Regions from separate parts of the Enterobacter sp. UNJFSC 003 genome, predicted to be linked through region 2. Evidence: predicted binding sites of a transcription regulator. Region 2 holds the regulator's gene; the other holds the start of a gene.
The links. Region 2 encodes Fur, which represses iron uptake genes when iron is present. Its sites were predicted from a motif close to ATAATAATGAGAACNACTATCAA; they were not measured.
Positions count from the first base shown of each region.

Region 1: feoA (ferrous iron transporter A) is a predicted target of Fur. The motif match lies at 1,277-1,299, and genes of this name have one in related genera.

Region 1 is NZ_JBAKHK010000008.1:123,510-126,931, reverse strand. Features, by position in the region: gene V5P19_RS17625 (Tex family protein) at 1-1,064, shown strand, start outside; gene feoA (ferrous iron transporter A) at 1,340-1,567, shown strand; gene feoB (Fe(2+) transporter permease subunit FeoB) at 1,598-3,422, shown strand, end outside.
Region 2 is NZ_JBAKHK010000017.1:48,098-51,519, forward strand. Features, by position in the region: gene ybfE (LexA regulated protein) at 115-402, shown strand; gene fldA (flavodoxin FldA) at 558-1,088, shown strand; gene fur (ferric iron uptake transcriptional regulator) at 1,380-1,826, shown strand; gene chiQ (ChiQ/YbfN family lipoprotein) at 1,922-2,248, opposite strand; gene chiP (chitoporin) at 2,294-3,422, opposite strand, start outside.

The DNA of each region.
Region 1 (3,422 bases), on a different contig from region 2:
ATTCCGCCTCTGAACTGGCCGCGCTGGAGTTCCCGGATCTGGACGTATCCCTGCGTGGTGCGGTCTCGATTGCACGTCGCCTGCAGGATCCGCTGGCGGAACTGGTGAAAATCGATCCGAAATCCATCGGTGTGGGCCAGTATCAGCACGATGTGAGCCAGACTCAGCTGGCGCGTAAGCTGGATGCGGTCGTAGAAGACTGCGTTAACGCCGTCGGCGTTGACCTGAACACCGCTTCCGTTCCCCTGCTGACCCGCGTGGCGGGCTTAACCCGCATGATGGCGCAGAACATTGTTGCCTGGCGTGACGAGAACGGCCAGTTCCAGAACCGCCAGCAGCTGCTGAAGGTTAGCCGCCTGGGCCCGAAAGCCTTTGAACAGTGTGCGGGCTTCCTGCGCATCAATCACGGCGATAATCCGCTGGATGCGTCCACCGTTCACCCGGAAGCGTATCCGGTAGTTGAACGCATTCTGGCTGCCACCCAGCAGGCGCTGAAAGACCTGATGGGCGACAACAGCGCGCTGCGCAACCTGAAAGCGGTTGATTTCACCGACGAACAGTTCGGTGTGCCAACGGTGACCGACATCATCAAAGAGTTGGAAAAGCCGGGCCGCGATCCGCGCCCAGAGTTTAAAACCGCGACCTTCGCGGACGGTGTCGAAACGATGAATGACCTGTTGCCGGGTATGGTGCTGGAAGGTGCTGTCACCAACGTCACCAACTTTGGTGCGTTTGTCGATATCGGCGTGCATCAGGATGGTCTGGTGCATATCTCCTCCCTTGCCGACAAGTTCGTCGAAGACCCGCACACCGTGGTCAAAGCAGGCGATATCGTTAAGGTGAAAGTGCTGGAAGTGGACCTGCAGCGCAAGCGTATCGCCCTCACTATGCGTTTGGACGAGCAGCCGGGTGAAACCAATGCTCGTCGTGGCAGCAATGGCGGTGGTCGCGAGCAGCAGCGTCCGGCAGCAAAAGCGGCAAAACCGCGCGGGCGTGATGCTCAGCCAGCGGGTAATAGCGCGATGATGGATGCGCTGGCGGCGGCGATGGGTAAAAAACGCTAACCCCTCACCCTCTCCCCATAGGGGAGAGGGTGCAATAGGGTACCGTAATATATGAAACCGATTGCACATCCATATTTAAACCACAAATTATCACTTCGTTAACAAATATCCCTCTTCTCTGAATCTCCGCATTTCAGTAAATATTGAGCAAGGTCAAACAGGCCGTAAATTAATACCGCAAACAACATTCCGTCACAGTTTTATTATTGCTGATACAAACTATTCTCATTATCATCGCATAGTAGATTATTTAACCTCTTGTGAAAGTAGGCGCTATGCAATTCACTCCAGACAGTGCATGGAAAATTACCGGTTTTACCCGCGAAATTAGCCCGGCCTATCGGCAAAAACTGCTGTCGCTGGGCATGCTGCCAGGCTCGTCATTCCAGGTCGTGCGCGTTGCCCCGTTAGGCGATCCTGTTCATATCGAAACCCGACGCGTCAATCTGGTTCTGCGTAAGAAAGACCTCGCATTAATAGAAGTCGAAGCCTTATCCCAATAACACGCCAGCGGTTTCAGTGAGTCTAAAACAATGAAAAAATTAACTATTGGCTTAATTGGCAATCCTAATTCCGGCAAGACAACATTATTTAATCAGCTCACGGGCGCACGTCAGCGTGTCGGTAACTGGGCGGGCGTGACGGTTGAACGCAAAGAAGGTCAGTTCTCGACAACAGATAATCAGGTCACCCTGGTGGATCTGCCCGGCACCTATTCGTTAACCACTATTTCGTCACAAACCTCTCTCGATGAACAAATCGCCTGCCACTATATTTTGAGCGGCGATGCAGACCTGCTCATCAACGTGGTTGATGCCTCCAATCTTGAGCGCAACCTGTACCTGACGTTACAGCTGCTGGAGCTGGGTATCCCCTGCATCGTGGCGCTGAACATGCTCGACATAGCCGAAAAGCAAAAGCTACGCATTGATATTGATGCGCTTTCTTCGCGTCTGGGCTGCCCGGTGGTTCCGCTGGTCTCTACGCGCGCACGCGGTATTGATGCCCTGAAACTTGCCATAGACCGTCATACGGGCAACGCCAGCGTGGAGCTGGTGCACTATGCGCAGCCCTTACTGCGTGAAGCCGATAAGCTGGCGCAGGCAATGGATAAATCCATGCCCGCCAAACAGCGCCAGTGGCTGGGCCTGCAGATGCTGGAAGGGGATATCTACAGCCGTGCCTACGCCGGCAATGCCGCAGATAAGCTGGACGTTGCGCTGGCGCATCTGAGCGACGAGCTGGATGACCCGGCGCTGCACATCGCCGATGCCCGTTATCAGGCCATCGCCGCAATTTGTGACGTGGTCAGTAATGCCCTGACTGCCGAGCCGAGCCGCTTTACCGCCGCGGTGGATAAGGTGGTACTCAATCGCTTCCTCGGCCTGCCGGTGTTTTTACTGGTGATGTACCTGATGTTCCTGCTTGCCATCAACATCGGCGGGGCGCTACAGCCTGTTTTCGATGCCGGTTCCGTTGCAATCTTCGTGCACGGCATCCAGTGGGTGGGTTACACCCTGCATTTCCCGGAATGGCTGACCATCTTCCTCGCCCAGGGTATCGGGGGCGGGATCAATACCGTCCTGCCGCTGGTACCGCAAATCGGCATGATGTACCTGTTCCTCTCTTTCCTTGAAGATTCCGGCTACATGGCGCGCGCGGCTTTCGTGATGGATCGTCTGATGCAGGCGCTGGGCCTGCCGGGGAAATCCTTCGTTCCGCTGATTGTCGGCTTTGGCTGTAACGTGCCGTCAGTCATGGGCGCACGCACGCTGGACGCGCCGCGAGAACGTCTGATGACCATCATGATGGCGCCGTTTATGTCCTGCGGTGCGCGTCTGGCGATCTTCGCGGTTTTCGCGGCGGCCTTCTTTGGTCAGCAAGGGGCGCTGGCGGTCTTCTCGCTGTACGTGCTGGGCATCGTCATGGCGATCCTGACCGGCCTAATGCTCAAGCATACCATCATGCGCGGCGAAGCATCGCCGTTCGTCATGGAGCTGCCGGTGTATCACGTGCCGCATCTCAAAAGCCTGGTGATCCAGACCTGGCAGCGCCTGAAAGGTTTTGTGCTGCGCGCCGGTAAAGTGATCGTCATCGTGAGCATCTTCCTGAGCGCGCTGAACAGCTTTACGCTGAGCGGCGAGGCGGCGGATAACATCAACGACTCCGCCCTCGCCTCCGTCAGCCGCGTGATTACACCGGTATTCAAACCGATCGGCGTGCATGAGGATAACTGGCAGGCGACCGTGGGTTTGTTCACCGGCGCCATGGCAAAAGAGGTGGTGGTCGGTACGCTGAACACGCTCTACACCGCTGAAAATATTCAGGAACAAGAATTTAACCCGGCGGAGTTTAACC
Region 2 (3,422 bases):
ACTGGAAGGCTGCGGGCTTCCAGTCGTTGGCGTGCCGATTTCGGTGATGTATGATGGCGCGCTTATCGCCCGGGCAATAGCAGGGCGGCTTGTTTCCCCCGAAGTCTCAGAATCATGGCCAAAGAACAAACGGACCGTACGACACTAGATCTGTTCGCGAATGAGCGTCGACCGGGACGACCGAAAACGAATCCGCTTTCGCGCGATGAACAGCTGCGTATTAATAAACGCAACCAGCTTAAACGCGATAAAACTCGTGGGCTTAAGCGTGTCGAACTGAAGCTGAATGCTGACGCCGTCGATGCGCTGAATGAACTGGCTGACGCGCGTAATATCAGCCGCAGCGAGCTGATTGAAGAGATGCTGATCGCCCAACTTGAACTGTTGCGCGGCAAGGCATAAGTCTGAAAATTCCCTTTATTTCCCATTTCATGTAGCACAGAGTGCAGTCCTGCGTGATAGCTGTTTCCGCAGGGTTGCCTGTTCTGCTATTATTGCCCTTATCCGTGGACAAATTGTGCCACCATACTATTAAGTTTCAAGAGGTTATTTTACTCATGGCAATCATCGGCATTTTCTTCGGCAGTGATACCGGCAATACCGAAAACATCGCAAAAAACATTCAAAAACAGCTCGGTAAAGACGTTGCCGATGTGCACGACATCGCCAAGAGCAGCAAAGAAGACCTCGAAGGTTATGACATCCTGCTGCTGGGCATTCCGACCTGGTACTACGGTGAAGCGCAGTGTGACTGGGACGATTTTTTCCCAACGCTGGAAGAAGTAGACTTTAACGGAAAGCTGGTTGCGCTGTTTGGCTGTGGCGATCAGGAAGACTACGCAGAATACTTCTGTGACGCGCTGGGTACCATCCGCGACATCATTGAGCCGCGCGGCGCGGCGATTGTCGGCCACTGGCCAACGGCAGGCTACCACTTTGAAGCCTCTAAAGGTCTGGCAGATGACGATCACTTTGTCGGCCTAGCGATTGACGAAGACCGCCAGCCAGAACTGACCGCGGAGCGTGTTGAAAAATGGGTTAAGCAGGTTCGTGAAGAGTTGAACCTGGACGATATCCTTAACGCCTGATAACCCTGCGGCGCAACTCCGGTTGCGCCCGTTGTCCAGGTGAAACCGATTAAATTAATTGCTACAAACTTTTAACTTTTCCGTTCAGACCTGTACAATATCCCCCAGGTAGAAAGTGGGAGCCATCGAATAAGTTTGTCGGTGAGACCACGTTTTTATAAGCATACTTTGCTTGAGACTTGCAGTTTTCATTTAGGCATGGCAGTTCTATAATGAGACGCATTATCCCAAGTGCATTTTCTGTCACTTCTTCTTTAGAAGTGAATCGTTTAGCAACAGGACAGATTCCGCATGACTGACAACAATACCGCATTAAAGAAGGCTGGCCTGAAAGTTACGCTTCCTCGGTTAAAAATCCTTGAAGTGCTTCAGGGTCCAGACAATCACCATGTCAGTGCGGAAGACCTTTATAAGCGTCTTATCGATATGGGTGAAGAAATTGGGCTGGCAACCGTTTATCGTGTGCTGAACCAGTTTGATGACGCAGGCATTGTTACCCGTCATAATTTTGAAGGCGGTAAATCTGTTTTCGAACTGACCCAACAGCACCACCACGATCATCTGATCTGCCTCGACTGCGGCAAGGTCATTGAATTTAGCGATGATTCTATTGAATCACGCCAGCGTGAAATCGCTGCTCGTCATGGTATCCGCCTGACCAACCACAGCCTGTACCTTTATGGTCACTGTACAGAAGGCGATTGCCGCGAAGATGACCATGCGCATGACGCAAAATAAGCTCGCTTTCATACTCTGAGCCAGCCGTAAGGTTGGCTTTTTTTTGCCAAAAAAAAGCCCGGCAGCGAATGCTTGCCGGGCATAGAAATCGCGAATTAATTGTTACTGCTGCGAATTTCCTGCCAGATCTTATCGCAACGCTTTGTCACTTCCTGATCGTTACCCGTTTTACGCGCCTGGATACAGGCCTGATAATCCATCACGCGAACATTTTCCTGCGTAGCAAACTGCTCATGCGCCTTCTCTTTCTTCAGCACATTGAGCACGCTCTGGCAGGCCTCGATTTTCTCTGGCGAACCTTCCGCTGTATTCATGCAAGCACTGTACGCCTCTTTCAGCCGCGTATCTTCTTTCGGCGCCTGAGGTTGAGTGCAGGCCACCAGCCCCGATGCCAGCAACGATACGATGACGATTTTTTTGATCATGTTGGTCTCCATCCCGGCGGGACACGCCCGCCGGAGCGTTCATCAGAAGATAGTGAATGGGGCGATAACCATGAATTTCACGTCACGTTCATCCTGAAAGATGTTGCCGTAACCGCCCGCGTAGCTCGGGATATCGGAATGGTTGTCGTACTGAGTGAAGTGCAGTTTGAACATGGTCCCCTTCGCGCGGCCATCCTGCAGGGTGTAGATTGCGTCCAGGCTGTATGCTGATTCTTTCAGACGATAGTTAGGATCGTAGTAGGCATCCGGTGTGGCCATATCGGCAGGCTTCGCGTCCCAGGCATAAGCATAAGATGCACCCACCGCCCAGCCAGGCAGATTCCAGTTTTTCAGGTCGTACATCGCGCCGAAGAAGACCGCTTTTTCGCCGTCGGCGTTGAAATCAGAACGGTTGTCCCACCAGATATCGAGACGACCGTTTGAAGAGGCATATGTTGGGGTCATACGCTGCAGGAAGTAGCCCTGCTGCCCTTCCGCCTTCACCCATGTCCCTTCCAGACGTAAATCAACCTGACCCACTTTGTAACCGAAGGTCAGCGCCTGCAGCCAAGCAGTACCATCATAAATATCGTTAACGGTGCCATTGCTGGCTTTATCCCGCGTGCCGTAGAACTGGTAACTGGTGCTTAACGGCCCCCCAACGATATCGAACTTGTAGCTCGCTTTCGCAAAATACTGATCGATATACCCTTCAGCCTGACCAAATGCGGCCTCTAGCACCAGATCGTTTTTGAAATCGTACTTCGCGCCCAGCGAGTGGAGATAATCTACTTTGTTTTTTTTATCGTTCTGATAGAACTTGTCCATCTCAATGTGCCACGGCGCTTTGTATTCGTTGGTCCACATATAGGAGAAGCTCAACGCACCGGCATCGCCATAGTCAAAGTTGGCACCGGCTTCCGCACCCTGATAAGTACCTGGCATAAAGCTCCAGTGCGGTGCTAACAGCGTCTGACCGGTTGGCTGGATATAGCCTCCACGCGCCCATACCGGACCATATTTGAATTTTGCCGCGGCCTTATACAAGCTGATACCGCTTTTATCACCGGACCAGTCTTCTTTATACGCTTTGTTACTTGAGGAGAAAGCAATTTCGTTCGGGTGAGCACTGTCGCCGTTTTCCGCCATTTCAATTGCCGTAAAGGCGGCA